DNA from 4 places in the Idiomarina abyssalis genome. Region 3 is predicted to be linked to each of the others. Evidence: predicted binding sites of a transcription regulator. Region 3 holds the regulator's gene; each other region holds the start of a gene.

Region 1 (8,063 bases), 270 kb from region 3:
ACCCACTTTCTGAACCTGCTTAGGTTCCAGGTGTTTGAGTATCTGGGCAGCGTCTTCTTCCGACAAGCTCAGCAGCAAAATCGCGGCTTTCTCGACACCTTCTAAAGTATCGACGTCAAACTCGACCTTACCGCGCTTGGTTTTCATTTCTTGATTAGGCATCTTCGTTCAACCACGCTTTAACCACTTGTGAGGACAGTTCAGGCTCATTGGCAACCAACGCCCTTACTGCTTTCAGCAAGTCTTCATCTTTGTGCAGATCCGGTAATTGCAGGCTGCCATCCGCACCGAACCCTACCGCACTCTCATCAAATTGTGAGGATAACAGATCAATGGTTTCATCGCCCATCGATTCCTCATCAAGGAATGCTTCAGCATCGTCTTCAACACCAGATTCTGGATTCATCAGTTTCTTAAGCATTGGACGAACCACTGCCAGAATCAATACCATAATAACCAAAGCACCCATGACCAGACGGAAAGCACGCCAGAACCATGGCTCTTCCCATACCGGTGTTTCTCCGGCGCCTAAGTCAGGCAGTCGTGCAAAAGGCACTGAAACAACTTCAATACTGTCGCCACGGTTAATATCAAAACCCAAACCACCTTGAAGCAAGCGACGAATATTCGCCATCTCTTCGGCACTGGCTGCCTGAGGCTGATTTTCACCTGCCTCATTCGTTATTGTTTTCTGGTTAACCGCAACGGACACACTCAAACGTTCAACCGTGCCCGTTTGACTGCGGGTATAAGTTACCGAGTTATCAAGCTCGTAATTCCGTGTCGCCTCGCGATGAGTGCTGCCGTTAGTCCCGCCACCAGCACTTCCTGCACCGGCCTCTTCCGGAATATCAGAATCAAGTGGCGGCTGATTCGTTAATGCACCAGGGATACCACCAATTGCGCTGCCGACAGAGCGGTTTTCGACCGTCATTTCACTGCGAATTGCCGGCATATCAGGATTAAACTGACGCTGAGTTTGTTCACGCTGGGTGAAGTCCATAGTGACATCAACCTGCGCGGTATAATTGTCATAGCCCAGCACAGGAATCAAAATACTGTCTATCTTCTTCAGGTATTCTTCTTCGCGCTTTTGCTCAATCTGATATTCGCGCGAACTTTTTGCCGCCAGGGCACTTTGTGAACCCGAGTTAAGCAAACGGCCGGCCTGATCAGTGACAGTAACGTGTTCAGTATTCAAACCGGTTACCGAAGACGCAACCATGTCAACAATCGAAGCAACTTCTTCTTCACTTAACGACGTACCACCGCGAACATTCAGCATAACCGACGCTTTCGGCTGCTTTTCACGACGGGCAAAAACATTTTCCTTCGGTACGGCCAGAAGTACTCTAGCCCCGGCCACTTTTTTAATTTCTTCAATAGCGCGCGCAAGCTGGACTTCACGGGAATGAATGAGTCGCTCTCGCTCCAGACGTTGGCTAACGCCAAAACCCGGTTCGCTCATTAATATTTCAGAACCGTTATTGGTCGAGTTGCCGTAGTCTACTCCCGCACGAGTTAACTGCAGCTTGATTGCTTCATAATTCTCTTCCGGAACTGACACCGTATTGCCATCAACCTGGTACTCAATACCATTAGCATCCATATAGTCGAGCGTACTGATCAACTCCTGGGTTTCTAAATTACCTAGTGGACGGTAAGTTGATTCTTGTGCCCACAACATAATAAAAACAGCAATGGCGACACAGATAGCCAGGGCTAAAACCACAATGACCTGACGAAGCATGTCAAAGTTACCCAGCATTGTCATAATACCGGTCTTCTCGCCGCCGTCTTCATTGCTTGTTCGGTTGCTGTCAGGTAAGTCGGTATCTTGTACCATTAAATCTGTTGATTCAGCCACGACTCATATCTCCAGTGCTGCTGCGGTTATACCGGCATTGACATAATTTCTTTGTACGCATCAACCACTTTGTTGCGTACCTGAACAGTTGCCTCAAACGCAATACCCGCTTTTTGGCTGGCGATCATAGTTTGCTCCAGCGTGACATTTGGGTCACCAAGCTCCATGCGTGTTTTTAAATCGCCTGAGGTTTGTTGCAATTCGTTAACGTTATCCATTGCGTTTTTCAGCATATTGGAAAAGTCTGCTTGAGCAGTATTACCTTGCAGGGCGTTCACATTCGTAGGCTGGTCACGCTGAGAAGCCTGCGTGGCCATCGATTGTAACTGTTGGTAAAGTGCGTTTGCTTCCACTTTCATAATTAACCCCGTCAAAAATTCATCACTGACTCTATTTAAGGTTAACTATGCAAGCAAAATGCCAACTTATAAGATTGTGTAAAGAAAAGCCCTGAGATACAGGGCTAATAGTGTAGGCAGGAGTATTTTAAGTCGCCTTTAAGAGCCTGTCAGGGTAAGTCCCTGCTCACGAATCTTCGCCAGTTTGTAACGCAGCGTCCGCGGACTAATTCCCAATTCATCCGCAACAGGTTGTCGTTTACCCTGATGGCGTTGCAGAGCTTCTTTGATAATTTGGTATTCCTGATGAAAAAGCGACTCATCCAGATTTTCCGATTTATCATCAGACGCGCTCACTTGCTCCGGAAACACACTCGCCGGTTCAGCGATATCATTAAGTTCCAGCATTAAATCATCGGGCTGAATTTCATCACCACGATGCAGAACCAGCGCACGTTGTACGACATTTTCCAGTTCACGAACATTACCCGGCCAGGAATACGACTGTAATTGCTTTATAGCAGCTGCCGAAAAAATGACAGGTGTTTTAATACCGGAACGCTGCTTGTGTCGCTGCAATAAGTTTTCAGCTAAAGGCACAATATCCGCAGGGCGTTCGCACAAAGACTTCCAGTGCAACGGGAACACGTTCAGCCGATACATGAGGTCTTCGCGCAACTGTCCCTCACGCACCGCTTGTTGAAGGTCACGGTTAGAGGTCGCAATTAAACGGACGTCGAGTTGAATGGTTTTACGTGAGCCCAACCGCTCTACCTGACGTTCCTGAATAACCCGTAATAGTTTTGCCTGCAAATGCATAGCCATTTCGGTGACTTCGTCCAGCAACAAGGTACCACCCTGAGCGAGCTCAAACTTACCGGGAGACGACTGATTCGCACCAGTAAAAGCTCCTTTTTCATAGCCAAATAACATCGACTCAAGCATGTTCTCGGGTATGGCTGCACAGTTAATCGCGACAAAGGGGCCATTCGCACGCTCAGAGTGCTGATGAATATAACGCGCCAACACTTCTTTACCCGTACCACTGGGCCCGGTAACCATTACGCTGGCTTCGCTGGCAGCTACCTTGCGGGCCATATTCAGAACAGCCTGGCTCGACTCTTCCTCGGCAACCGGTTCAATGTCGTTAATGGCACCGTCCGGCAAATACCTTTGTACCAAAGTCTGCAGTTTTTCTATTGAAAAAGGCTTCGTCAGGTAGTCGACAGCCCCTTCGCGCATCGCTACAACAGCATCATCCACCTTAGCAAAGGCGGTCATCATAATAACCGGAATGTCATACTGTTGGTTGTTCATGCTGCGTAATAGTTGCAAACCATCAATACCCGGCATTTGAACGTCACTAATCACTAAAGCTACCGGCTCTTTTTTCAGTATTAACAGAGCCTCTTCACCATTTGCAGCTTCCAGACACTGGCAGTCCGCCAGCTCCAAAGTATCGATAATTGCCTCACGCAAAGAAACATCGTCTTCAACAACCAGTACTTGTCGCTCAGCCATAACACACCTCGTTCAGTCGGTTCTCTGACCACTGGTGCACCGGCAAAGACAAGGTGAAACGACTGCCTTTAGCTGGCTGGCTTTCCCAGTCAATACTCCCGTTATGTGCCTTAACTACCGTTTGCACAACCGCCAGTCCTAAACCGGTACCGTTGGACTTTTCTGTAAAAAATGGGGTGAAGATATTGTCCAGTCTTTCTTCAGGAATGCCGCAGCCCGCATCAATAACGGAAACTCGCCAACTGTCATTATCGGCATCGGTCTTCACTAAGACCTCTTGTCCCGGCTGGCTGGCATCAACAGCGTTGTTAATCAGATTTTGTATCGCCCCGACTAATGCGGTTTGATTTGCCCGCAACACAGCTCCGGAAGCTGAATCAATGCAATTAATTTTTACCTGGTGCTGCTCAGCATAGTTTTCGGTATTGGCAAGAACTTGCTCAATCAGGCTGTGAGTGCTGAGATCATCCAACATGGGTTGCTCACCACTTTTAGCAAACAACAACATGTCATTGACCTGCTGCTCTAATGAATGCAATCGGGAAAGCAGTTTTGCAGAAAAGCGCTGCTGCTTCACCGGGGAAATCGTGCCCTGTTTAAGGTTCTGCGCGTAAAGAATCGCGGCAGAAAGAGGCGTTCTTATTTGATGTGCCAGAGACGCAACCATCTTTCCCATGGAGGATAAACGCTGCAGATGACTAATGCGGTTTTGCAGGCTACGGGTTTCAGTTAAGTCCGTTAAGACAATAAGCTGCCCTGGTTTTTCATTAACCACCGAGGTATCCAGCCTGACCCGGCGCCCGTTACGCAGAGACACTTCGTGCCAGTCATCCGCTTTCGGAGCAAACAGCTCGCTGACTAACTCGCGCCAGAGGTAACCTTTCAACGGATGACCCAAAAGCCCCGTTGCGTTGTCATTGCAATAATCCACAAGCCCATGACTGTCCAGTAAAATTACGGCATTTGGCATGGCATCAATAATTTGATGATAAGTGGCCATACTGACATCTCCAATTAACGACTATGGAGAGGTTAATGCAAAATAGATGCCAGTATGATTTCTATATTTTTCAATCGGTTGGGTTATTATTTGTTGTCAAAAGACTGACACTTACCTTTAGTCTTTCTGGATTCCGTACTTTTTCATCTTCTCAACCAGAGTCGTGCGCCGCATGCTAAGTAACTCCGCGGCCTTAGCCACCACCCAGTCCGACTTTTCCAGTGCCTGAGCAATCATTCCGGTTTCTATTTCTGTCAGCATGTCTTTTAAATTAACGCCATCGTCCGGTAATTCAGAGCTGTCATTAGCGGGTCCGACTTGCGCATCATCGCTGTCATCGTCCGACTCGTTGAAAATGGCACTAAGCGCTTCACGCTCCAGCATTTCTTCCGGGTAGTCGGGGCTGGGAGCACTGTGCTCAACATGCTGATATTTCGGCGGCAAGTCAGGAACATCCACCAGACTGTCAGGGTGCATAATGGTCAAGCGCTCAATCAGGTTCGTTAGTTCGCGCACGTTACCCGGCCAACGATGATAAGAAAGCGACTCCAGTGCCCTTTCCGTAAAGCGCACGCCCACACCACGCTCCTTTTTAAAACGCTGGGTCAGCTCCTGTAATAACAGTGGTACATCTTCCTGACGCTCTCTCAATGCAGGCATCTCAATCGGGAAAACGTTCAAACGGTAATACAAGTCCTCGCGGAATTTACCGTCAATGATCATCTGCTCCAGCTCACGGTGGGTTGCTGCAACAACTCGTACGTCGGCAACAATACTTTTACTGCCACCTACGCGCTCAAAAGTGCGTTCCTGTAAAACCCGTAGCAGCTTTACCTGCATTGGCATTGGCATATCACCAATTTCATCCAGAAAGAGGGTTCCCCCCTGAGCCAGTTCAAAACGCCCTTTGCGCGCGCCTATTGCCCCGGTAAATGCCCCTTTCTCATGGCCGAACAATTCACTTTCTAATAAGTCTCCGGGAATGGCACCGCAGTTCACAGGCACAAAAGGCCCCTTGTTGCGTTCTGATAAATCATGGATACCGCGGGCGACAACTTCTTTACCGGTTCCGGACTCTCCCAGAACAAGAACGTTGGCGTCGGTAACCGCCACTTGCTCGATTAACTGCCGCACATGTTTCATGGTGCGGCCATTACCAATTAAGGTCTGCTCCAGTTTACCACTGCCGGGATGCCGCGTTCTTGCGGGCTTAATTGGCATTTGCTGATGATACGCCTGACAGTAATGCAGCATATTGGACAAACTGGCGTAGTCAAAAGAGTCCTCCAAAGGACCAATGACATTGGCTTTTTGTAGCGCCTGATGCTGTTGCGTGTTCGCACAAATAAAAGGAAGGTGTGGCGAATCGCCGGCCAGCTCCATCAGGTTATCAATACCATTGCCGGCAATGACACACAGAGCATCGGTTGCAGAGAGTTTAAGAGTGTCCGAAGGAGATATGACTTCAACGGTTTCACCAATAAAGGTTAATACCGTTTCAAAATGCTGACGACGCTCTGGTTGCTGTTCAACCAGGTAGACTGTTCTTGTTTTTGTCATAGACGAGTTTACCGCAACGTCCTATTTCACATTTCCTAACACAAACGTTTCACCCGCACTCGAGAGATACCACTGCTCCTGCCCATCGACAGTTCGTGACTCTGCGTGTGAAACCCACTGATAGAATACATTGCGATGTACTCTTGCTGTCAATCCTCTTTGCATCACAATATAAGGGATGCCCTCTTTCATTGTGAGCGGATGTTCAGAACTTAATACCAGAGTATCACCGATATTGGTGGTTAACAGCAATAATTGCTCACCATCTTCTTCCCTTTGTTCCCAGTCGACGACAACAAAAGGCGTATCTTCAACAGTAATTTTAACTTTTTCAGCAGGTGTAACTAAAAAATAGTCGCCTTCCTCTACCACCAGGACCGAGGCAAACAGCTTAACCAGCGCCTCACGCTTTATCTGACTCCCCTGATAAAACCAATCACCATTAGCGGCAATGTGAATCGGAATCTCGCCACAATAAGGCGGATCCCACAATTCGGTTGGCGCGTGTTGATGTTTTTCCAGTTCAGAGATCAAACGGTTCAGTGACATAAATCAAAGCTTAGTCGACTAACTTCTTCTGTCTCAATAAATACCAAAGCGTTGCTTCTGTACGGTTTGATACTTTTATGGCCTTAAATATTGCTGATAAGTGCACACGAATGGTGCCTTCGGTAATACCCAGAATATTGGCTATCTCTTTATTCGATAAGCCCTGCGCCAATAATTGCATAATCTCTAATTGCCGTGGAGACAGGAAACTTTCAGCGCCGCTGGACTTATCACGAGGTTCATTCAGATGCGGGTCATCAGGAATATGACGATCACCATTTAGCAAGGCGCGAATAGCCAGCTTAGCCTGCTCAGCTGAACTGTCTTTCGGCAAATAGCTACGAACCCCTGCCGCCAGTACTTGGCGTACTTCGGAGATAGACCGTGGGCGCGTAAACAAGACGATGTGCGTGCGCGGCGCAACTTTCTTTAAACGTTGCAGAGCGGGACGGATTTCGGCATCCGGCAAATCCATCTCTAAAAAAATCAGATCGTAATCATCAGCTGCTAAATAACTTTCCGCAATCTCGAACGAATCAGCCTCATAGATTGAGGGTTGATTCGCATAGTTGGTAAGAATTTGTATAAGACCAGCACGCATAAAAAACTGCGGATCAATAATTAGAACTTTCATCCTGAAATCCAAAATAATGCCTATTCAATTAACTTTTAGCATACCTAAATTATAACAGACAGCAAGTTTTTTACGGTTATCTAACAGCTTCCCGAATGTCATGTTAACTTAGTTAACAAAAACTTCCGGCAACACCTAGGCGGTTGTACAGTAAAAACGCTATAGTGTTGTCTAAATTATTTGCCACGGAGTTAAATTACAATGCGACGCATTACCTGCTTAGTTATAAGCCTGGGCTTATCAGCTTCAGCCATCGCCGACACCTTATATACCAACATGAAGGGTTACACCCTGACCAGCCCTGCCGGAGAAAATGCGGTATTACAGCAGTTCTCTACCATGCTGGTGGAAAACGGAAAGGTTCAGGCGATAGGCGGCGAGACTCTCGCCCAACGCTTTGCTGATACAGACAGTACGGTCGACATGAATGGCAAAACCGTACTCCCGGGGTTAACTGACGCCCACGGCCATATCCAAAGTTTGGGCAACAGTCTTCTGCAGGTTGATTTGCGCGACACTGAATCTGTTTCTGACGCAGTCCAAAAGGTTCGCAGCTACGCTAAAGAGCAGCAGGAAATAGAATGGATTACCGGC
Region 2 (8,063 bases), 870 kb from region 3:
AATGAGCTGAGTGACGAGCAACAAAGTTTTTTTGGTAACTCACTGGACCATTTCAGTAAGCGAGTGTGGCGAAAGGCACGTACACGTAAAGAGTACCGTTTTGATTTAGCCATTCTTTATAATCCGGACGAGGCCATTCCGACCAGCGACAAAAAGGCACTGGCACAGTTTATTAAGGCCGCAAAAGAAGCGGATATTGAAGCTGAGCTGATTACGGCGAACGACTTTAACCGTTTACTGGAGTTTGATGCGCTTTTCATACGGGAAACGACCCGTATTAACCACTACACCTACCACTTTGCTAAAAAAGCGGAGGCTAATGGCATGGTGGTTATTGACCACCCCGACTCTATTGTTAAGTGTGCCAATAAGGTGTTCTTAACTGAACTGTTGGATAAGCATAAAGTTGCAACGCCGAAAACAGAACTGCTGCTGAGCCAGTCAGAAATTGATTACCAAGCCATAGGCGAGCGCCTGGGTTATCCGGTCGTGCTGAAAATCCCTGACGGTTCATTTTCTATCGGTGTGGAAAAAGCAGAAAGCCTTGAGCAATTTAAACAAGTGGCAGCGGAGCTTTTCAAACAATCCACTATTTTGCTGGCACAAGAGTTTATGAAAACCGAATACGACTGGCGTATCGGTGTGCTGAATAACCGCCCCATATACGCCTGTCAGTATTTTATGGCCCGTAACCATTGGCAAATTTATAATCATAGCGAGTCGTCTTCGCGGGGTAAGAGTGGGTCTTTTGCAACTTTAGGCGTACATCAGGCCCCGAAAGACGTGGTCAGACTGGCACTACAGGCAACTCGCTTAATTGGCGACGGCCTGTACGGTGTTGATATTAAGCAAACACCTAAAGGCCCGGTGGTTATTGAAATTAACGATAACCCGTCAATTGAGTCAGGTGTTGAAGATAAACATTTAGGATATGAACTCTATCGGCTGATAATGGCTGACTTTGGACGACGTCTGGATGAATACTGAGTTTAGGGTTGAGCCTGCAAAGCTCACCGATCTTGATCAATTAGTTACACTGGAGCGGGCGACATTTAATTACAGTTGTATTAGTCGCCGCAGCTTCCGGCAGGTTATTCAGTCTGATCATAATTATTGCTGGGTGGCGCGTTCAGAAAACCAGCTAGCCGGGTATGCCATTGCGTTCACCCGGCGCAACAGTAAAGTATGGCGCCTGTACTCTATTGCTGTATCACTAAACTTTCGTGGTTTTGGTGTCGGCAATTTACTCATTAATCACGTACTGGACACCGCCAAAAGGCAGGGCGCTGAAGCTATGTCTCTGGAAGTAAAAAGTGATAATAAAACCGCCATTCATTGGTATCAAAACTGTGGCTTCGAAACTATCGATATTCTGCCAAACTATTATGATGACGGCAGTGACGGTTTTAAAATGCGGTTTACTTTTTATCCGGAAAGTCTGTGAATACACCCTCAACACCGGCCTGCTTCAACCACTGTCGTAGCTGACCATGAGACTTAACGCCGTCGGGCAGGTCGTCAGCTCGCAAGGTATAAACATGAACATTCAGTCCCTTTTCTTCCGCAGAGTCTAAAACATCGCTCCATTGCGGCTCGCCGTTTTCAGAGACACCTTCTAATACATGATTTAACCACAGCCCGACCCCTTCTGCGTAGCTCTTAACCGACTCTAAACCAGCACTGGATCGCATAGCGCTGTAGTCAATATCTGTCGCGCCCCACTCGTTATCGCCAACCAGCTGAATGAGGGGCGCGTCCCAGTTAAACTCTCGTTTTAAGCGCCGCAAGACTTCCGGATCAAAAGACTGCAAATAAATAGGGGTAGGCCGTTTGTCAGAATAGCCATTTCGTGCAAGTACCGACATAACAGCTGAAGTAATGTCGTACCCTTGTTGCTGATACCAACGTGAAGATTTCAGCTCCACATAAATACCGGTGGACATCTCACGCACCCGGTTCAGTTCATGAATCAACTTAATGTGTTCATCCAGGGTTTGAATAGGGAAGCGCACATCCGGTTGAGCGAAGCGTTTAGGATAGACCAGCTCATAGTCTTTATGGCGGGCAACAACCGTTAAGCGCTTTAATTCATCCAGGGAAAAGTCGACCACATAATATTTACCATCGGGCCGGTGCTTCTCCGGGAATACTTCAGACACGTTGGTAACATGGTCCAGTTTTTCGTCGTGCAAAACCACCGGCACACCGTCACGAGTTAGCTGTATGTCCTGTTCAATGAAGTCCGCACCTAATGCATGGGCCATAACCGTACTGGCCTGAGTATGTTCCGGTAGATAACCCGACGCACCACGATGCGCAATATCCAGAAACTCAGGTACTTTTAAATCATGAAACGGCGCGTCCGGCAGAGTCTCCTGTGCTTTTGGTGCAGCAACTGCCAAGCCTGATAACAAAGTGCAAATGATGAATCTATTCATTATTCCAGTTAACCTCTAGCACTTTATCGCCGAGCTCGCGGTAACGTTTTATCAGCACCTCAATGGGCTCGGGCTCAGGGTTTAATTCACGCCCTCGTAAATACTCCGGGTTATACAATTTACTGACCGAACGCTCACCTAAATCACAGGAAAACGTCACGATACGTTGCCCCGGCCCCTTTCGCAAAGCAGCAGCCAAAGCGCCGGCAACATTAAGCGCGGAGCTGCTACCCAGCACAATACCGTCCTTGTCTCTGACATAACGCGACAGCGTGACTAAATCCTGATCGGGCAAGTTAACGGCATGATCAATGCGTGCCTGACGAAAGTTATCCACTAACCGCATAATACCAATGCCTTCTGTCATGGAACCGCCCGTCGAAACATACTCACCACTGCGAAGGAACTCATAAATTCCCGAGCCATCCGGGTCCACAACCCAAACATCAATATCCGGATTTTTCTCTTTCAAAAAGCGCGAGTTACCACCAATGGTGCCACCAGTACCTGCTACAGAAACCAGAACATCAACTTTACCACCGGTTTGTTCCCAAATTTCCGCGCCAGTATGAAGGTAATGCGCGCGGGCGTTGCTGGTATTTTCAAACTGATTGGCCCACCAACAGTCGTCACGCTCTTCAGCTAAGCGACGCGCTGTGTGATAAAAGTGGTTTTCGTTTTTAAAAGGAACCGGGTCAACGGCCATTAGCTCACCGCCATGCAGGCGTATCATCCGTTCTTTTTCTGGTGTCTGATCATTAGGCATAACCGCCAGCATGTTCAGCCCATAGGACTTAGCAACAACCGCGAGGCCAATGCCAGTATTGCCGGCAGTACCTTCCACTACGGTCATACCCGGCTTAAGTTCGCCGCGCTGCATAGCGTCGTCAATGAGCTGTTTAGCAGCACGATCTTTTATTGAGCCTCCCGGGTTCTGAAACTCGCACTTAATAAAGATATCGCACCCGGTTAAATCAGACAGCGATGGTATCCGTAACAGATCTGTCTCACCAATAAGGTCGCTCTGCCGTGCTCCAAGTTTCATGCTACTGCACCTTTCATCCTGCATTACTGTAGGTAAATAGTATCTCCCCTGTAAGGTCTGGGTTCAATAGCACTTTTGGTGCAGTGCACAGAGGTTGCGCACGTTTTTTGTGCAGAGCTCTCATCGAAATTCTATTTATCCATAAATATCAACAAATTAATCTTTGGCACATTTCCTGAATTAGAAGGTTGCTTAACAATCTTTTAATAAGGAAGCCTCATGAAAATGCTCGTTGCGTTAATCAAACCTTTCAAGCTGGAGGATGTAAAGCAGGCTTTGTTTGAAATTGGCTGCTCCGGCTTAACTGTAACCGAAGTTCGTGGTGTTGGCCGGCAAAAAGGCCATACCGAGCTGTATCGAGGAGCCGAGTACCAGGTCGACTTTCTTCCCAAAATGAAAATAGAACTGGCGCTTCCCGATGAAACCCTTGAACGGGCGCTGGAAGTTGTTAGCGCAGCGGCTCATACCGGCAATATCGGAGACGGAAAGATATTTGTTCTGCCACTTGAGCACTGCGTTCGCATACGTACCGGTGAAACTGACAAAGACGCTCTTTAAGGAGTCCCCCATGGAAGCACAAGATTTACAGCAACTCACTTTTGCCCTCGATACTTTTTATCTGCTTGTTTGCGGCGCGCTGGTCATGTGGATGGCGGCCGGGTTTTCAATGCTAGAAGCAGGCCTGGTAAGAGCCAAAAACACCACTGAAATTCTGACCAAAAATATTGCTCTCTACTCCATTGCCTGTATTACTTATTTAGCCATTGGTTATAAAGTCATGTACCCGGATCCTTCCCCTGCTTACGCCGCCGATGCAAACTTCTTCTTTCAGGTTGTGTTTGTTGCAACCGCTATGTCCATTGTTTCCGGCGCCGTAGCAGAGCGAATGAAGCTCATGAGCTTTTTAGTTTTTTGTGTGGTACTCAGCGCATTTATTTACCCGGTTCAGGGCTTGTGGACCTGGGGCGGCGGCATGATAGCAAACTGGGGGTTTGTCGATTTTGCCGGCTCCAGTATTGTTCACTTAACCGGGGCATCAGCAGCACTGGCGGCGGTCATATTGCTGGGTCCCCGCTCTGGCAAATACCTGAGTGACGGCAGTATTAATGCCTTACCGGGTTCAAACATGCCTCTCGCCGCACTGGGTACTTTTATTCTCTGGTTCGGATGGTTCGGTTTTAACGGCGGGTCACAGTTAGCCCTGGGCTCAGTTGATGACGCCAACGCCATTGCACGCGCTATGGTCAATACCAACACCTCGGCAGCAGCAGGAACAATAGCGGCACTGCTGTTTACCAAGTTACTCTGGAAAAAAGCCGACCTGACTATGATACTAAACGGTGCTTTAGCCGGTTTAGTCGCCATAACTGCACAACCCGTTACTCCCGAACCCTGGCAGGCAAGTGTTTTTGGCTTTGTCGCCGGACTCATTGTTGTGTTGTCAATTATTGCTCTGGATAAGCTGCACATTGACGACCCGGTTGGGGCCATTTCGGTACATGGTGTCGTGGGTATATTCGGTACCCTGCTAGTGCCCATAACTGACTCCAGCGCCAGCTTTATGATTCAGTTCGCCGGCGTTGCCACAATTTTCGGTTGGGTCTTTGCCTGTAGCTTTATCATCTGGACTATACTCAAGCTGACCGTAGGTATTCGCGTGACGAAAGAACAGGAATACGTAGGCTTAGATCAGGTTGACTGTGGCGTTGAGGCTTATCCGGAGTTTACTTCGCAGAAGTAGCAATACCGACGTCATATTGCCAGGCCCGCCCGTTCTTGATACGGTTTTATGCCATCAATTTCATGAATGGGCGGACAATTATGTCGACATCACGAGAGTATGTTGAAGAACTTTTAGCTCAGGCAGATATTCGCATTAACGGCAATCGGGCCTGGGACATGCAAATACACGATGAAACCGTTTTTGATCAGGCTTTGTCGCGTGGCAACCTGGGTCTTGGCGAATCCTATATGGCACGCTTATGGGATGCCGAGTCTCTTGATCAGTTTTTTTTCAAGCTTTTGCGGTCGGGCATTCAAGACAAAGTAAACCCCGCACGCCTTATCTTTCACTCTCTGAAAAGCCGCATTTTCAATCTACAAAGTCAGTCGAAAGCCTGGGAAGTTGGACAGCACCATTACGATATGGGCAACGACTTGTACTCAGCTATGCTTGACGAACGCATGGTTTATACCTGTGCTTATTGGGAAAAAGCGAAAGATGTCGATGAAGCGCAACGGCACAAACTTGAGCTTTGCTGTAAAAAGTTAGGCCTGAAACCCGGTATGCGAGTGCTTGATATAGGCTGCGGTTGGGGCAGTTTTATGCAATACGCTGCTGAAAATTACGGCGTTGAATGCGTTGGCGTTACTATATCTAAAGAACAAGTTGCATTGGGTGAAGAGCGCTGTAAAGGCCTGCCTGTCGAGTTTCGATTACAAGACTACCGTGAGCTTGATGAGCAGTTTGATCGGGTTATCAGCCTGGGCATGTTCGAGCACGTAGGCCAGAAAAACTATGACGACTATATGGATGTAGCCCTGCGCTGCACTAAAGAAGACGGTCTGTTTTTACTTCACACGATAGGCAAAAATGTCAGCGACACAGCAGCTGACCCATGGATCAGTAAATACATTTTCCCTAATGGCGAAGTGCCTTCTATTTCACAAATTGGCACCGCGCTGGAAGAAAAGTTTGTCTGCGAAGACTTTCACAACTTTGGGGCTGATTACGATAAAACCCTAATGGCCTGGTTTGAGAATTTTGATAAGGCCTGGCCGGAGCTTAAATCGCAATTTGATGATGAGTTTTACCGTATGTGGAAATACTACTTACTATCTTGCGCCGGAGCCTTCCGCGCCCGTGATATCCAACTCTGGCAGTGGGTATTATCACCTAAAGGGCGCGTTGGCGGGTATTCACGGCCTCAGCTTTAAGGGTCCGCGTTAAATTCCGTCATAAAGATATCCCAGAATACCAGGAACAGGGCTGCAACAAGCGGCCCTAATACAAAACCGGTAATTCCGAATAGAGACAAACCACCCAGAGTGGAAAACAACACTAAGTAGTCCGGCAGTTTTGTATCGCGGCCAACCAAAATTGGGCGTAATACATTATCGGCCAGACCAATAACAATTGCACCGTAAGCAACGAGTATGGTCGCGGCTATCCAGCTTCCTGTCGCGTATAGATAAATAGACACAGGTAGCCAGACCAGGCTGGCACCCACTGCAGGAATGAGTGACAAGAACGCCATCACAACACCCCAAAGTAAAGCACCCGGAATGCCAAGCAACGCAAAGATAATACCGCCTAACGCCCCCTGAACTATCGCAACCACCAAGTTCCCTTTGACCGTTGCGCGTGTTACTTCCGCAAACTTAGTAAATAGCTTACGCTCCCGTTCATCTCCCAGAGGTAACGCCTTAACCATCAAGTTAATTAAACGGTGTCCGTCCCTTAGCAGGAAAAAAGTCAGGTAAATCATTAAAGCCAGGCTAATCAGAAAAGAAAACGTGTTTTGACCAATGCTGAGTGCTTCTTCCGCTAAGAACTTGCTACCGCTGACGGCTGTCGAGGATATTTTGTCTCGCACATCGCTGGCTTTAATATCAAACTGAGCAAGTAGGTCATTAATGACCGGAAAGGCGGTCTGAATTTCATCAAAAAGTTTTCCTGGATTAATTTTGCCTTCATCCAGTCGCTGGTAAAAACTAACGCCCTCTTGTACGAATGAATACGAAATTCCCAGTACCGGTATAACAACAATAACAAGTGCAATTAGCAGCGTAACAAGCGCTGCCCGGTTAGGCTTGTCTCCAAACTTGTTCTTCAACCGTTGCTGCAACGGCGAGAAAATTACCGTAACGACACAGGCCCAAAAAATAGCAGCCCAAAAAGGTATAAGTACCCAGGCAAAAGCAACGCTGACAAGTGCCAGTGTCAGTAAAAATGAACGTCTTTCTAATGATTCCCGCATACTTGCTTCCTTGGCATTAGTAATTCTTTGCGTAAAGACTTGACAGACTTCCCGTTAGATAACAATCTCAACATAGCTAACTGCTTAATTTATCACAACTGATAAGAATAAATGCCGAAATCGGAAGATCCATACAGCTTTGCCACTTGGTGCAAAGAAAGTTTGATTAACTTTACAAAGATGAACGCCGAAAAACAGGTGTTTATTGGCTTTGTATTGGCGATATTTATTGCAGCTTTTATCCGGGTTATTGAAATGACCGGTGGGCTTCCAAGCCTGTACGAGCATTTACTTTACTTTCCTTTAGTATTAACCGGACTACTACTTGGCCCCCGTATTGGCGCACTGGCCGGATTCATGTGCGGAGTTTTACTGAGCCCATTTTCTTTTTCTGATTCATTAATAAGCAGTAACGAAATTGCCGGCGGCTGGATCCTTCGCTTACTGGCTTTCACTTTCATTGCCACTATCGCCGGCATTATTGCAAGAGTCGTTAAAGAACTTAATGGCGCGGAAAAAAGTGCGAAGTTCAAATATCAGGGCACAGACTTGCCTAACATTAATGCCTTACTGGAACAGCTAGAAACTATTGGTCACAGT
Region 3 (8,063 bases):
TTGACAAGTTGAGTCCCAAGCTCCTGGCGTTCCGCCATTTCGCGTTTTTTTTGGGACTTGCTGACGAAGTCGTCAGATTGTTCAGGATTTTCGGCTGGGCGTTTAGGCATAAGTTCGATTCATTAGCGCTACAAAGCCGTCAGTTTAGCAGTGAGGAGAGTTTTTTGATAGTACAACTGAGTGACTTACAGGTTCAAATGAAGCAGGTAGAGACTGCGGTAAAAGAAGCGCTGCGTCTGGCTGAGGCCAAAGGTGTCAGTTCTGCCGAGTGTTCAATAAGCCACAGTTCAGGTATTTCAGTGGGCACACGCCTGGGAGAAGTTGAAACCGTAGAGTTTAATCAGGACGGTGCGCTGGGTATTAGTGTTTACCGTGGACACCAGAAAGGTTCGGCATCAACCACTGACCTGTCTGAGCAAGCAATTAGTGCGGCAGTTGATAAAGCCTGTGATATTGCTCGGTTCACTTCTCCGGATCCATACAATGGCTTGGCTCCGGCAGAATTAATGGCTACCGATGTGCCCGATCTGGACTTGTGCCACCCGGGTGATCAGAGCGCTGAGTATGCTATAAAGCAGGCATTGGCTTGCGAGAAACACGCGTTGAATCTGGACGAGCGTATTGTTAATTCAGACGGCGCGCATTACGGCAGCCATACCGGCTTTCGGGTTTACGGTAATAGTCATGGTTTTATCGGTGGCTATTTACAGTCCCGGCATAACCTCAGTTGCGTTTTAATCGCCAAAGAGGGCGACAAAATGCAGAGAGACATGAGTTATTCTGTTGCGCGTAAGATGCAGGAACTTAAATCTGCCGAAAGCGTTGCCGAAGAAGCCGCTGCAGAAACCTTGTCCCGCTTAGGTGCACGCAAAGTACCAACCGCTAAAGTGCCGGTCATTTTCCGGGCAGACATTGCCGGAAGTTTGTTCGGACACTTGGTGAGCGCAATCAGCGGTGGCAATTTGTATCGTAAATCCAGCTTCCTGCTTGATCAGCTCGGTAAACAGGTACTGCCCGAGTGGCTTAATATTCAGGAAAAACCACACATTATTGGTGGCCTGGCGAGCTCGCCATTCGATGCAGAAGGTCTGGCGACAAAAGAGCAGAATATTATGACCGACGGTGTTTTGCAGACTTACCTGTTAGCCAGTTACGCCGCGCGTAAATTGGGTATGCAGCCAACCGGGCACGCTGGAGGTATTCACAATTGGCGAGTTACACAGCAGGATAATTCTTTAGCACAATTGTGCAAGAAAATGGGTACTGGTTTGCTGGTAACTGAGCTAATGGGCCAGGGCGTGAATATGGTCAACGGTGACTACTCACGTGGCGCCGCCGGCTTCTGGGTTGAAAACGGAGAAATTCAATACCCGGTAGAAGAAGTCACTATTGCCGGTAACTTAAAAGACATGCTGGCGAACATTGTTGCCATAGGTAATGACACCGATGAGCGCCATGCGCTGCACACAGGCTCTGTATTGTTAGAGCAAATGAGTGTTGCCGGTAATTAAACTAAAAAGATTTAAGACAGTAATAAGGTTGCTGAGCCAAGGAAGGCAAAGATACCGACAACGTCAGTCACGGTAGTGAGGATAACCCCGCCCGCCAGAGCCGGGTCAATATTAAAGCGCTTAAGAACAAGTGGTATGGTCGCACCGGCCAACGCGGCAGCTACCAGGTTCATCATCATTGCAAAGGCGATAATCCCACCGACTAACCAGTCTTGCTTCCACAGCGCGACGACAGCCGCAATCAGCACCGACCAGATAATGCCGTTTAAGAAACCAATAGCCAACTCTTTACCGATAAGCCATCGGGAGTTACTGGTTCCTATATGGCCCAGAGCCATACCTCGTATCACCAGCGTCAGTGTCTGACTACCAGCGATACCACCCATACTGGGCACAATGGTGTTCAGAATAGCCAGTACCGCCATTTGCGCTAAAATATCTTCAAATAAGGAACTGACCATAGCGGCGAGTAACGCCGTAACTAAGTTCACCGCCAGCCAGACTGTCCGGCGTCGGGTACTTTTTAATACGGGGGCGAAGGTATCTTCGTCATCTTCCAGACCCGCCATACTCAACATAGAGTGCTGGGCTTCTTCGCGAATAATATCGACCACGTCATCGATGGTAATACGACCGACAAGCTGCTGGTCACTGTCGACAACCGGCGCGGATACCCAGTCATGGCGTTCGAATAGCTTCGCGACCTCGGTTTCTTCCATATCGACGGGTATGGTCGTAATGTCAGACGACATAATCTCATCAATACGGCGGCTCGGGTCAACGGTCAGTAGTTGAGTCAGAGATATCTCACCGGTGACTTTTTCATTGCGGTCGACAACATAGAGTTTGTCTGTCGCTTCGGGCAGTTCGCCTTTAAGACGCAAGTAACGCAGGACAACGTCTATGGTGACGTCTGAGCGCAGGGTAATAGTATCGGTGTTCATGATACCACCAGCGCTGTCTTCGGCGTATGAGAGCGCTGTTTCCGCACGTTCACGGTCGCTCTCGTCCATGGACTTCAATACTTCCTGATAGACTGGCTCAGGTAAGCCACGCAAAACGTAGGCCAGGTCATCGGTGTCCATGCCTTCGGTGGCAGCGGCAAGGTTCTCCGGTGCCATTTGGCGAATAATGTCTTTCTGAACTTCTTCGTTCAGTTCTTCAAGAATTTCACCGTGTTCTTCAACATCGACCAGTTTCCAGACAATGGAACGGCTTTTCGGTGGTGAAGACTCCAACAACAGTGCCACGTCACATGCCGGCATATTATGCAGCATACGGCGGGCAGCAACGAACATGCCATCGGACAGCGCGGAGTTAACCTCCTGGATGCGCTGCATGGCATATTCTTTGTCGGACAGTTCCGCAATCATGTTTATTCGTCTTCCTCGAAGCGATCTTCAAATAACGCACTAACAGCATCCAGCGCCGCTTGTGCATCTTTTCCTTCAGCACACACTTCAACAGATTTACCCTGTTGGCTGGCCAGTAGCATGAGACACATTACACTGGCGGCATTCACGCATTGTTCGCCTTGTCGCACCGTTATGGTTGAATCAAATTCTTGTGTCAATTGAGCCAACTTGGTTGCGGCGCGAGCATGCAGACCCAGTTTATTGCGAATAATCAGGTCTCTGCAAACTTTATCCATTTCGCTTTAACTCCCGGTGTCTGACCTGAACCTTTAGGTCTTTTTGTTCAAAGCGCTCGGCTAGCTGCTGAGAGATATAAACTGAACGGTGCTGACCACCAGTGCAGCCGGTGGCAATAGTCAGATAACTTCGGTTGCTGCGCTGAAAATGCGGTAACCAGGTGTCGAGAAAGTTTTCCAGCTGATAGATAAACTTAGTGACTAAAGGTTGTTGGCGGAAGAAGAGTTGTACATCGGTATCCAACCCCGTTAACAACTTTAGCTCAGGTTGCCAGTGTGGGTTCGGTAAAATTCGTGCGTCAAAAACAAAGTCGGCGTCTTTGGGTAAGCCGTATTTAAAGCCAAATGACTGAAAGACAATAATGAGTTTTTTATCTGCGCGACCAAGTACACGCTCAGTAACCTGTTCGCTCAGCTGGTGCAATGACAAGTCGCTACTGTCGAGGCGCCAGGTGGCACGTTCCATAATAGGCTCAAGCATCTTATGCTCGGTTTGCAGCGCTTCCAGTAAAGGCAGTTCTTTTTGCGAGAGCGGGTGTAGTCGCCGGGTTTCACCGAAACGTTTTAATAAGGTGTTGTCGTCTGCATCAATGAACAGAATTTCGGGCTCTACGCCTTTAGGCAAAAAGTTGAGTGAATCCAGCAGTTCTTCGGAGTGCTCGGGTAAGTTACGAACGTCAATGCTAATGGCAATTTTCTGGTATTGCTCGATAACAGCATGGACTAACGTGGGTAGCAGGCTAATGGGTAAATTATCAACGCAGTAAAAACCTAAATCCTCAAGGACCCGCAACGCGATGGTTTTACCTGAACCGGAACGACCACTAACAATGATCAGTTGCATGGCGACTGCTCACCTTCGCCAATAAATAATTGGTATAAGTCTTTGTCGGAGTCAGCCTGGCGTAATGCACGTGTGCAGTCTTTGTCATTCATACGGCGAGCGACAGAAGCTAAAGTCTGCAGATGGTTTTCGTGTTCGGATTCTGGTACCAGAAGCGCGAATATAATATCGACGGGTTGGTTGTCGATAGAGTCAAACTCAATCGGCTCATCTAGCGTGAGTAATACCGCAACCGGGTGGTTAGCATTGGGTAATCGGCCATGAGGAATTGCGATACCTAAGCCAATTCCCGTACTGCCCAAACGCTCACGGTTCAATAGGCTCTCAAAAATGTCATGGCGGGTAATGCCGGACAACTTAGGAGCTACGATTTGACTAATGGTTTCAAGCAGTCTTTTTTTACTTGCGCCCTCGACTGCACACTTGGTGCAGTCGGGGCTTAACAATTCACTCAGTTGCATGGATTAATGTTGTTTCATTTTTTCTTTGTGTTTAATCACCTGACGGTCCAGCTTATTGATTAAACCGTCGATGGCCGCGTACATATCGTCGTGTTTTGCGTCGGCAAAAATTTCACCGCCATTCACGTGCAGCGTAGCTTCCGCTTTTTGAATCGTTTTTTCAACATTTAGGATGACGTGAACATTAGTAATGTGGTCAAAATGTCGTTCCAGCTTGGCAAATTTTGTGTCTACGTAGTCACGTAAAGCTTCGGTAATATCGATGTGGTGACCGGTCAAATTAATTTGCATAACGTCTTCCTTCTTGCAGTTAACAAAGTTACAAAAGACTTTTGCGTTGGCTCGATGATGGAATGTTTAACGATTCCCGATACTTCGCAATTGTCCTCCTTGCTACTTGGATACCTTGTTCAGCTATCAGTTCAGCAATTTTGCTGTCACTTAACGGTTTACTGCGGTTTTCTGCAGCGACCATCTTCTTAATTAAAGCACGTATTGCAGTGCTTGAACACTCACCACCGCCTTCAGTACTGACATGACTTGAGAAAAAGTATTTTAACTCAAACACGCCCCGCGGACAGTGTAAGTATTTCTGTGTTGTCACCCGCGAAATGGTGCTTTCGTGCATATCCACCGCTTCGGCGACATCGTTTAAAACCATAGGCTTCATGGCTTCTTCGCCATGCTCAAAAAAGCCCTGTTGGCGTTGCACTATGCAGTTGGCAACTTTTAGCAACGTGTCATTGCGACTTTCCAGGCTTTTTATAAACCAACGCGCTTCCTGCGTGTGGTTTTTTATGTACTGGCTGTCGGCTACTGACTTAGCTGCTTTACTCAAGGCCGCGTATTCTTCATTGACCTTTAATTTAGGTACGCTGTCGGGGTTCAATTCGACCATCCAACGCCCATTTTTTTTTGTCACAGCAACATCCGGAATGACATATTCAACGGGTTGTTGTGCAACTTGCTCACCCGGGTGGGGATGCAACTGCTGAATCAAGCGCATGGTTTGACGCAAGTCGTCTTCCGAGAGCTTTAACTTACGCTGAATGGTGCGAAAATCCCGGCTGCCCAGTAAATCCATATGTTCAGTCACTAAACATAGAGCAGTTTCTTTGTACTCAGTGTCGTCGCTTAGTTGCCGCAATTGGATGGCAAGGCATTCGCTGACGCTGCGTGCTCCCACACCTATTGGGTCGAAGTGCTGAATGCGTTTAAGCACCATACAAACTTCTTCTGCTTCCACCTCCGGAAGGCGCACCGCTTCAATAATCTCATCAACATCGACCATTAGATAGCCGTTGTCGTCTATGGCTTCGATAATGGCTTCAGCTATGGCGGTGTCTTCCTCAGAAAAGTGAGAAAGCTGCATTTGCCAAAGTAAGTGATCTTGCAACGACTCACTGGTCGAGCCCTGGTAAACTTCAAAGTCACCTTCAAAAGACTTACCAGAGGACGCGGCCCCATTAACCGGTGTCTGGCTGGAGTAGGTGTCATCCCAACTGCTGTCTACCGGTAACTCGTCCGGCATTTCCTGAGTTTTTATAACGTCTGAGGTTTCTCGCTGACTGTCATCCCGCTCTTCGATATTTCGGGTTTCGGAATTGTCAGCTTCGTTGCTGGCATCGCCTTCAACTTCTAATAGAGGATTACTGTCCAGTGCATCCTGAATTTCAGCCTGAAGATCGAGCGAGGAAAGCTGCAGCAGGCGAATGGCCTGTTGAAGTTGTGGCGTCATGGTCAGATGCTGACCAATTTTTAGCTGCAGACTTTGCTTCATAATGACTGTCCCGGTTTCACGTTATAAGGTGAACTGCTCACCGAGGTAAACGTCTTTAACCTGTTGATTCGATAATATACTTTCTGCATCCCCGCTGGCAATAAGTTCGCCATGACTAACGATATAGGCGTGTTCACAAACCGATAGGGTTTCACGAACATTATGGTCGGTAATCAATACGCCAATACCGCGTTGCTTTAAATGCTCAATGATTTTTTTGATATCAATGACGGATATGGGGTCGACACCGGCGAAAGGCTCATCTAAAAGAATAAAAGTGGGTTCTGCTGCCAGGGCCCGGGCTATTTCAACCCGTCGGCGCTCACCGCCTGACAGACTCATTCCCTGGCTGTTGGCAATGTGCCCAATATTAAACTCTTCGAGTAAGGCATCGAGCTGTTCTTCTCTGTCGTTGTCTGATAACGCTTTGCGGGTTTCTAAAATGGCCATCAGGTTGTCACGTACGGTGAGCTTTCTGAAAATAGAAGCTTCCTGTGGCAGGTAACCAATACCTCTGCGCGCCCGCTCATGCATTGGCAGTAAAGTGAGGTCGTTATCATCCAGTAAAATCTGGCCTTTATCGCTGTTAACCAGTCCGACAATCATATAAAAGGTGGTTGTTTTACCGGCTCCATTAGGCCCTAATAATCCAATAACCTGTCCCTGGCTCACCTCCAGGCTAACGTCTTTAACAACCTGGCGACTTTTATAGCTTTTGGCTAAGTGTTTAACTCGTAAGGTTGCCATATTAAGGGTTCTCGTTATTTTTCTCGTTGGAGTCAGTTTTTGCCTTTGGCGTAAAAATGGTGATGACGCGACTGTCTTCTTCACCGGAACTGGTCGCGGTTATGGTTTGTTTGTCTAAATCATAGGTGATGAGATCACCACTGGAACTGCTGCTACCCTGAGAAATACGGGCTTTTCCGCTAAGCTCCAGGCGCTGTTCCGATTGAAAATAGGTAATTTTGTTGGCCTCTGCGTTTATCTTATTGCCATCATCCAGAGTCTGGCTGTAAGTAGCAGGAGTGCCTTCTGCAACAAAAGTATCGGCTTGTTCTGCATTCTCGCTGGCCGAGGCTTCAAGTCTGTCTGCTCTGATTAATAACGATCCCTGACGAATAATGACATTGTCCGTTAAAACTAGCCGGTTGTTTTTAATGTCCAGCTCTTCCTGGCTCGACTCTACCTCCATAGGCTGACTAAAGTCGGACTTACCCTGAGCCATAACTGCACAAGGCACCAAGGCAATAAGAGTAAAACTACTCAGCAGGCTGGAAAATCGTTTTAACATGTCTTTTTAGCTCCATTCGTTCAGCTTTCAGGTCAGCACTCATTCCGTTACCACGAATTAATAGCCGGGGTCCGTGAATGCTCACCGGGTGTTCGGTGCTCATTGATTGATTTTTCAAATCAACAATCAGGTATTCGGTTAACACTTGTTTAATTCGAGTATCAGGCTCTAACGCAAGGATTTCAACATCGCGCTCTAAAATAAGAGTTTGATCATCGTAGAAAGTCCCTTGTGCAGAGCTAACCTCCCAAATTTCGTCACCTTGTTCTGAGAAGACAGTGTACGTAGGCTGCTCGAGTTCGGTTAAGCCTATTTGATTATAATGCGACATCTTCTCTGACTTGATTTTATGTGCGAGTAAGCCGTCACTCTCAAAAATGCGGGTTTCCAGACCAAAAGCAGTGAAATCCGGTCGCATCATGCGGGTTGCGGTGGCATTATTGTCGTCTGCATCATCACCAAAAGGGCGCCAGACAAGCAAAAGCCCGGCACCGAATAGCAGAATAAGAATGACAGTAACTCGTC
Region 4 (8,063 bases), 380 kb from region 3:
AATATTCGAGCCGCCGATTTATGTGCGTCACGAAGTGGTTCACAACAAGTATGTCGTCAGCAAGCTGCGCGATGCCGGTGCGGTATTTGTGGAAGAGTTGCACGAAGTGCCGGACGACCAAATCGTTATTTTTAGCGCCCATGGCGTTTCTCAGGCGGTCAGACAAGAAGCCAAAGATCGCGGTTTGAGGGTGTTTGATGCCACTTGTCCATTGGTAACCAAGGTTCATATGGAAGTGACGCGTGCCAGTCGAAAGGGACATGAATGTGTACTCATTGGCCATGCGGGACACCCGGAAGTTGAAGGCACCATGGGTCAGTATAAGAACGCCGATGGTGGTATCTACTTAGTTGAGTCGCCTGAAGACGTGAATAAACTGGAAGTGAAAGACTCGAAAAACCTCCATTATATGAGTCAGACAACCTTGTCGGTTGATGACACCGCCGATGTTATTGAGGCTTTGCGTCAGAAGTTTCCTGACATTAATGGTCCACGTAAGGACGACATCTGCTACGCCACCCAAAACAGGCAGGATGCGGTGCGTGAATTAGCCAGTGATGCCGATGTTATGTTAGTTGTGGGCGCACGCAATAGCTCAAACTCAAACCGCTTACGCGAGCTTTCAGAGAAAATGGGAACTCCGGCTTATCTAATTGATGATGCCAGTTGCATCGACCAAGCCTGGTTAGAAGGTCACGATAAAGTTGCGGTAACCGCTGGCGCTTCTGCACCAGAAGTGTTGGTGAAAGAGGTTATTGCTAAACTGCAGGAATGGGGTGGTAAGACCGCCATTGAACTCAGTGGCCGTGAGGAAAATATCACTTTCTCAATTCCCCCAGAGCTAAGGCCGCACCCGGCAGCTTAGCGCTAATATCTAGCGCACGAGCGATGCGTTTTAACGCGTCGCGCCTTCTCACTTTTTCACACGCAAGCAATTGGGAAGTCTTTGCAAAGCTGATATTCAAGTTATTGCTAATTTTATCGAGACAGCCAGACTTTCAATAAATACCTATTTTTTTCTCCCCAGGTTATTTCAACACCCATAGAAGCGTTGTTTTCGTCTATTGAATTAACATCTGAATGGATAATAAAACCGTTCGAAATGACTTCAGGTGATGGGGAAGAGCCATTTATCCAGTCAATATGGGTGTCTTGTATATAGCGGTTCAAAACTTCGACGGCCCGGGCTTTGCGCTTTGCTTTTTCAATAGCGCCTAACCCAATCTGGAGCAGCTGCTGACTACTGACAGCCCAAATAGCGACTATTGCAGAAGCAACCAAGGTTTCGGTCAGGGAAAAACCTTTACTTTTGTGCTGACTCATAATGCTCTTTCTGTCGGTTAAAATCGGCTTCTAACTGACCAGAAAGTACTTGCCACTGATGCTCTTGCTGAGCTTCCAGCATTTGCGCGTAGAAAAACAGGGCGGCGACGCTTGCGGAGCTTAGACTAATGAGTGTTACTAAGGTGAGTATTAACGCGAATCCTTTCGCTTGCATTGTGAACATCCTTCTCTGTGGTTAAAAGCAAAGGGCTAAGAAAATATCGTTATGCTTCGTTTAAACGGTTGCTCTTGCACGCCGTTTTTAGTGACCCGTGAAATAATCAGTGTAATAAACAGCTTTGAGGCGCGGTCAGACACTGACGGAACACTGGTTTCAACCATTAACTCCTGAACCTTAAATTGTGTTTTGTCGGTCAGTGACTGCCAACCATACCCTGAACAGTCCAGTGTCATAGGGTTATGCTGTAACTGGGAGTTCCTGACCCGAAAGCCAACCGACCCGCCGCTTTGGGTAGGGAAAATAAAGCAATTGCTTTGTGGATTTTGCACACTGCTCGCGATTGTCTGATTCAGGCTTTCAAAGAACTGATAAGAAACGGCTTGCCCACCCAGAATAAATTGTGCACTCGACACCGCACGAAACTGAGCGCCCTTTTGCCACTGCATTATTTGCTGAGTGGTGATCACAATAATAGAACCAAGTGCAGCAGCAATGAGTACTTCAACCAAGCTATAGCCATTACTTTTACTAACTAGCATAAGGAGATTCCGGGCAATGACGAGCCAAGGCTAACGCAAGAGCGAATGCGACCTTTGCTGCTTATAATTACTTTTATCATTCTGTCACCGCTTACAATCCGGACATGCCCAGGTACAGCCGCACCGGAGTTACCGTAGAACTTGAGTGGACTTGCTGCGCTGTACGTCGATTCTGTCATTGCTTTAAAAACACTGGAGCGAGCGTCAAGAGGTACCAATTCAGCAACTATTGAGCGCTGTTCCTTCTGTGCCTTTGCTTTTACTTGATGCAAATACAACAACCAGCGATTACTGGCCTGTTGCAACAGCAAGGTCTCCATTTGTTGACTCAATAACGGCATTGATAACGCACCTAGACCTGCGCTAATTGTCAGTGCAATAAGCATTTCAACGAGGGAATAACCACGCACGGTAATAACCTTTTTGTTAAAGAGCAGAGAGTGTAGCTGCGAGAAGATAAATATCTGTAGGCCAAAACGTATCAACGAGTCAGAAAATATTTAAAAGCTGGCTCGATTCTTGAATGAAACACCGCAGGTTCAACTTTTTGACGCAACAGGAAGACGTATGGCGGGCGGTGCCGAAAAGTTAGTAGATTTAAGAAATTTCACGCAGAACAACGCGCATCTGATTAAAGGATTCGGGACGCCTGTGGCCATTATGGCCATTCTGGCGATGGTAGTTCTGCCAATTCCGGCCATGGTGCTGGATATTCTGTTCTCGTTTTCAATTACCTTGTCGCTGGTAGTTATGCTGGTGGCGGTTTATACCCAACGTCCGCTAGATTTCGCTGCGTTTCCGACGGTATTGCTTATTGCTACGGTCTTACGGTTAAGCCTTAACGTTGCCTCAACCCGTATTGTTTTGCTGGAAGGTCATAACGGCCCCGGCGCGGCGGGCTCAGTGATTGAAGCCTTCGGTAGCGTGGTCATAGGCGGTAACTACACCGTTGGTCTGGTGGTGTTTGCCATTCTGGTTATTATTAACTTTGTGGTTATCACCAAAGGTGCCGGCCGTATTTCAGAAGTTACTGCCCGTTTTACCCTTGATGCCATGCCGGGTAAACAGATGGCTATTGATGCCGACCTGAACGCCGGTTTAATCAATCAGGAAGAAGCCAAAGCCCGACGCAGTGACGTAACCCGTGAGGCCGATTTCTACGGCTCTATGGACGGTGCCAGTAAGTTCGTAAAAGGGGATGCCATAGCCGGTATCCTTATTCTCTTTATTAACATTATCGGCGGCCTGCTCATTGGTATGATCCAGTACGGCCTGACCTTTAATGAGGCCGTGGAAGTTTATACCCTGTTAACCATTGGTGACGGCCTGGTCGCGCAAATCCCCTCTTTATTACTGTCGGTTGCGACCGCCATTATCATTACTCGCGAAAATGACAGTAAAGACATGGGTGATGCCGTTGTCCTGCAACTGCTTGATAACCCCAAGGTTCTGGTCATTACCAGTGCGGTACTCTTTGCTATGGGTGTTATCCCCGGTATGCCACATCTGGCGTTCTTGAGTATGTCAGCGGTACTAGCCGGTGCAGCGTACTTTAAGCTTAAAAAGTCAAAAGTCGAAGAAGGCGAGCTGGTAGAGAAAGAACAGGAGCAGCAAGTCCAGCAGGCGCAGCAAAAAGAGCTTAGCTGGGACGATGTGCGCCATGTAGACACTATTGGTCTGGAAGTTGGCTATCGTTTAATTCCTTTGGTCGATAAGCAGCAGGGCGGCGAGCTCCTGTCACGCATAAAAGGCGTGCGTAAGAAGCAGTCACAGGAATTTGGTTTCCTGGTGCCAGCTGTTCATATCAGAGACAACCTGGATTTAGGCCCTAACAGTTACCGAATTACCCTAATGGGTGTGACTATGGGCGAAGCTGAAATTCGCCATGACTGGGAAATGGCGATTAACCCGGGTCAGGTTTTCGGCGAATTGGAAGGCGAAAAAACAACTGACCCTGCCTTTGGCCTGGATGCGGTCTGGATCCGTCCGGAACAACGAGAGCATGCGCAGACCCTGGGTTATACCGTGGTGGATGCGGCAACTGTGGTTGCAACACATTTAAGTCAAATAGTGACAAACCATGCGTCACAGCTACTGGGTCATGAAGAAGCACAAGAATTACTGGATCGTTTAGGTCGCACTCATCCTAAGCTGGTTGAAGGCCTGATTCCGGATCTGCTGTCATTGGGCAATTTTGTGAAAGTACTGCAAAACCTATTGGATGAAGGTATTGCGATTCGTGACATGCGCACCATTGTACAAACCCTGGTTGAGTATGCGGGGCGTAGTCAGGACCCAGAAGTATTAACGGCTGCGGTCAGAATCTCACTACGCCGTTTAATTGTTCAGGACATTGCTGAAGGGGCGGCTGAACTGCCTGTCATAACTTTGGCACCAGAGTTGGAACAGATGTTGCATCAGTCATTGCAAATGGCTGGTAATGACGGAAATCAGCAAGGCGCCGGAATCGAACCAGGTTTGGCCGAACGCCTGCAACAGTCATTACGCGAAGTGCATCAGCAGCAGGAAATGAATGGTGAACCTTCAGTACTGCTGACCTCTGGACTTCTGAGGTCAACCATGGCGCGATTTGCGCGTCACGCTACCGATGGTATGCGAGTGTTGTCCTATCAGGAAGTACCGGATGATAAACAAATTCGCATTGTCAGCTCAATTGGTGGACAACAAAACGGTGGTGAACAAACCGCCACACAAGAGTAACGGGAGTCGCTTGTGAAGATTAAACGCTTTTTTGCCGAAGATATGCGCCGTGGTTTGCAACAGGTTAAAGAAACCTTAGGTCCGGATGCTATTATCCTGTCCAATAAGAAAGTGAATGGTGGTATTGAGCTGGTTGCAGCCATTGACCCCGATGCGCAACAGGCACAGCCAATGGCTGAGCAGGCACCGAATGAGCCGGCCGCATCAAAGACACCGGAAGTACCGGCTGAATCTTTGCAGGAACTGTTACAGCGTCAGGCGCAGGCTGAACAGCCTGCGCAACGCACTGCTGAGCAAGAGGTTGCTGAGCCGGCCACACAACGGCCAGAGCCGAAACCAGAACCACAAGGCTTCGCGGATTCTCAGCTAAGCGACGATATTTTTCCTGAACAAGTAAACGCACCAGCAGCGGACGACTCCCAGGCCATTGCTGAACTGCGCTCTCAGGTAAACGGTATTCGTCAATTACTGGAGCATCAGTTAAGTGGCTTGATGAAGCAGGAAATGGATCGCGAAGAACCAACCCGTGCGATGCTGATGAATCGCTTGATGTCTATGGGCTTAAGTGAACGAGTTGCGGACCAGATTGCCTGTTTTATTCCCGAAGGTGGCTCAGACGATGAAGCCTGGGAACAGACCCTGCATTTATTAGAAGGTCAGTTGAATACCACGTCCGACGATATTTTGACACGCGGCGGTGCGGTTGCTTTAGTCGGCCCTACAGGCGTGGGTAAAACCACCACTATTGCGAAGCTGGCTGCTCGTTACGCTCAGCGCCATGGTGCGGATAAAGTGGCATTAATTACCACGGATACCTTCCGTATTGGTGCCAGTGAACAATTACAAACCTATGGTCGTATAATAGGGTGTCCGGTAAAAGTTGCTAAAAATGCGCAAGAGCTGGCAGATGCGTTACTTTCACTGCGCCAGAAGAGTTTAATTTTAATTGATACTGCAGGCATGGGCCAACGCGACAAGCGTTTGAGCGAGCAGTTAAACCAGCTTATCCAGAATTCAAGACTGCGTATTCGTCCATATCTGGTGCTTTCAGCGACATCACAGAATCAAGTATTGATGGATGCCGTTAAGCAGTTTAAAACTTTGCCTTTATCCGGTTGCATTTTTACCAAGCTGGACGAATGCTTAAGTTTAGGTGAGAGTATTAGCGTAGCTATTGAGCATGGCTTACCAGTAGGCTATTTAACCAATGGTCAGCAGGTTCCTGAAGACATTCGGGTTGCCGATGCGAACTTTATGGTAGCGGAAGCCGAGCGTTTGCTTGATAAAAGCATTTGTTCCTCAGTGTCAGACGTGCCAAAATCGTATTGGAATGCGGCGTTTTCTCGCTGAATGAGCCGAAGTAATATGAAGCTGTTGTCAATTTAGTCAGAAAAGAGATACGCCCGATGGATCAAGCAAGCGGTCTGCGAAGAATGAAACAATCAAAAGTAAAAGTTATTGCGGTAACCGGTGGTAAAGGTGGCGTGGGTAAAACCAATGTGTCGCTGAATATGGCTATTGCAATGGCAAAGCAGGGCAAACGAGTATTGGTGCTGGACGCCGACTTAGGCCTGGCTAACGTCGATGTGATGTTGGGTCTTCGTGTTGAGCGTAATCTCTCTCATGTGTTAAGCGGCCAGTGTGAACTGGAAGATATTCTGATAGAAGGCCCTGCGGGAATAAAAATTGTTCCGGCAACGTCTGGTACACGTTCGATGGTGGATCTCAGTGAATCTGAGCATGCCGGTTTAATTAGAGCGTTTAGCCAGTTACAGGGTAATTATGACGTGCTGATTGTGGATACCGCAGCTGGCATAGGTAACACCGTTGTCAGTTTTGCCCGAGCCTCACAGGACGTGTTAGTCGTAGTTTGCGATGAACCAACATCGATTACCGATGCTTATGCTCTTATTAAAGTATTGAGCCGTGAGCAGGGGCTTTTCAAATTCAAGGTAGTTGCCAATATGGTGCGCAATATGCGTGACGGGCAAGTACTGTTCAATAAGCTCACTAAGGTTACCGACCGGTTTTTAGATGTTGCTTTGGAGCTGGCAGCAATTATTCCTTTCGATGAAAACTTGCGTTTAGCCGTGCGGAAACAGCAATCTTTTGTCATGGCTTACCCTAAATCGCCGGCGTCATTAGCGATAAAAGCGCTGGCTAAGAAGGCGCTGGACTGGCCGGTTCCGGCTCAAGCCGGAGGACATTTAGAATTTTTCCTTGAACAATTGATAACTTCTGCCGATAACGAGAGTAAGCGGGATGTTGCCAATGAATAAAGCTGCCGTTTATGCCGCCACTGCTGACAACCGGAATGCCATTATTGAGCAGCATACCGGACTGGTTAAGCGTATTGCCCACCACATGATGGCGAGACTACCCGCCAGCGTGCAAGTGGATGATTTAATACAGGCAGGCATGATTGGCTTACTAGAAGCTGCGCGTAACTTTGATAACAGCAAAGGTGCCAGTTTCGAAACTTTTGCCGGCATTCGCATTCGTGGTGCGATGCTGGACGAAATTCGTCGCGGCGATTGGGCCCCTCGCTCAGTACACCGTAACCACAGACGTGTGCTGGAAGCCATTCGCCAGGTTGAAAACGAGACCGGGCGGGACGCAAAAGATACGGAAGTAGCCGCAAAACTGAATATGGGTATGGATGAATACCACCATATTTTACGGGATGTGAGTTCAGGACGAATTGTCGGAATTGAAGATCTTGGCGTGTCGGAAGATGCGTTAATGCCAGAGCAGGTAACAGGTTCAGCTTATGAGCCACAACGAGATGTTGAGAACGCTGCGTTTCATAAAGCATTGGTTTCGACAATTTCATCGTTACCAGAACGTGAAGCCTTGGTGCTTTCGTTGTATTATGACGAAGAATTGAATTTAAAAGAGATAGGTGAAGTGCTGAGCGTGAGTGAATCACGTGTCAGTCAGATTCACAGTCAGGCAATGTTGCGACTGAAGTCGCGAATGCAAAATTGGGTTGAATAAACTTTGGTGGTAATCGAGAGCCTCAGTGGAGGGTGCTTTGGATAAAAATATGAAAATTCTTGTTGTGGATGACTTTTCTACAATGAGACGAATCATTAAGAATTTACTTCGTGATCTTGGCTTTACCAATATTCAGGAAGCTGATGACGGTAATACGGCTTTACCCATGTTGCAGAACGGTGATTTCGACTTTGTCGTAACCGATTGGAACATGCCCGGTATGCAGGGAATTGACTTGCTGCGTGAAATTCGCAAGGACGATAACCTGGCGCATTTACCGGTATTGATGGTAACGGCCGAAG

The links. Region 3 encodes sigma-54, which starts transcription at its own class of promoters, with help from an activator protein. Its sites were predicted from a motif close to GTTGGCACGNNNNTNGNNT; they were not measured.
Region 1: a site for sigma-54 is predicted at 2,274-2,292, ahead of fliE (flagellar hook-basal body complex protein FliE). Genes of this name have one in related genera too.
Region 2: a site for sigma-54 is predicted at 3,646-3,664, ahead of K5X84_RS10190 (P-II family nitrogen regulator). Genes of this name have one in related genera too.
Region 4: a site for sigma-54 is predicted at 2,550-2,568, ahead of flhA (flagellar biosynthesis protein FlhA). Genes of this name have one in related genera too.

The regions. Positions count from the first base shown of each region.
Region 1 is NZ_CP081832.1:634,503-642,565, reverse strand. Features, by position in the region: gene fliG (flagellar motor switch protein FliG) at 1-162, opposite strand, end outside; gene fliF (flagellar basal-body MS-ring/collar protein FliF) at 155-1,846, opposite strand; gene fliE (flagellar hook-basal body complex protein FliE) at 1,894-2,226, opposite strand; gene K5X84_RS02995 (sigma-54-dependent transcriptional regulator) at 2,365-3,726, opposite strand; gene K5X84_RS02990 (sensor histidine kinase) at 3,719-4,726, opposite strand; gene K5X84_RS02985 (sigma-54 dependent transcriptional regulator) at 4,844-6,286, opposite strand; gene K5X84_RS02980 (DUF1285 domain-containing protein) at 6,308-6,835, opposite strand; gene K5X84_RS02975 (LuxR C-terminal-related transcriptional regulator) at 6,846-7,469, opposite strand; gene K5X84_RS02970 (amidohydrolase) at 7,671-8,063, shown strand, end outside.
Region 2 is NZ_CP081832.1:2,102,545-2,110,607, forward strand. Features, by position in the region: gene K5X84_RS10170 (RimK family protein) at 1-987, shown strand, start outside; gene K5X84_RS10175 (GNAT family N-acetyltransferase) at 977-1,444, shown strand; gene glpQ (glycerophosphodiester phosphodiesterase) at 1,419-2,438, opposite strand; gene K5X84_RS10185 (cysteine synthase A) at 2,431-3,483, opposite strand; gene K5X84_RS10190 (P-II family nitrogen regulator) at 3,703-4,041, shown strand; gene K5X84_RS10195 (ammonium transporter) at 4,052-5,224, shown strand; gene cfa (cyclopropane fatty acyl phospholipid synthase) at 5,305-6,420, shown strand; gene K5X84_RS10205 (AI-2E family transporter) at 6,417-7,463, opposite strand; gene K5X84_RS10210 (EAL domain-containing protein) at 7,575-8,063, shown strand, end outside.
Region 3 is NZ_CP081832.1:363,847-371,909, forward strand. Features, by position in the region: gene yjgA (ribosome biogenesis factor YjgA) at 1-110, opposite strand, end outside; gene pmbA (metalloprotease PmbA) at 198-1,511, shown strand; gene mgtE (magnesium transporter) at 1,523-2,884, opposite strand; gene K5X84_RS01810 (HPr family phosphocarrier protein) at 2,887-3,162, opposite strand; gene rapZ (RNase adapter RapZ) at 3,155-4,006, opposite strand; gene ptsN (PTS IIA-like nitrogen regulatory protein PtsN) at 3,997-4,467, opposite strand; gene hpf (ribosome hibernation promoting factor) at 4,471-4,758, opposite strand; gene K5X84_RS01830 (RNA polymerase factor sigma-54) at 4,787-6,247, opposite strand; gene lptB (LPS export ABC transporter ATP-binding protein) at 6,269-6,994, opposite strand; gene lptA (lipopolysaccharide transport periplasmic protein LptA) at 6,996-7,538, opposite strand; gene lptC (LPS export ABC transporter periplasmic protein LptC) at 7,507-8,063, opposite strand, start outside.
Region 4 is NZ_CP081832.1:748,582-756,644, forward strand. Features, by position in the region: gene ispH (4-hydroxy-3-methylbut-2-enyl diphosphate reductase) at 1-865, shown strand, start outside; gene K5X84_RS03500 (PulJ/GspJ family protein) at 979-1,323, opposite strand; gene K5X84_RS03505 (hypothetical protein) at 1,304-1,498, opposite strand; gene K5X84_RS03510 (PulJ/GspJ family protein) at 1,534-2,043, opposite strand; gene K5X84_RS03515 (prepilin-type N-terminal cleavage/methylation domain-containing protein) at 2,037-2,453, opposite strand; gene flhA (flagellar biosynthesis protein FlhA) at 2,611-4,764, shown strand; gene flhF (flagellar biosynthesis GTPase FlhF) at 4,777-6,114, shown strand; gene K5X84_RS03530 (MinD/ParA family protein) at 6,171-7,043, shown strand; gene K5X84_RS03535 (RNA polymerase sigma factor FliA) at 7,036-7,761, shown strand; gene cheY (chemotaxis response regulator CheY) at 7,799-8,063, shown strand, end outside.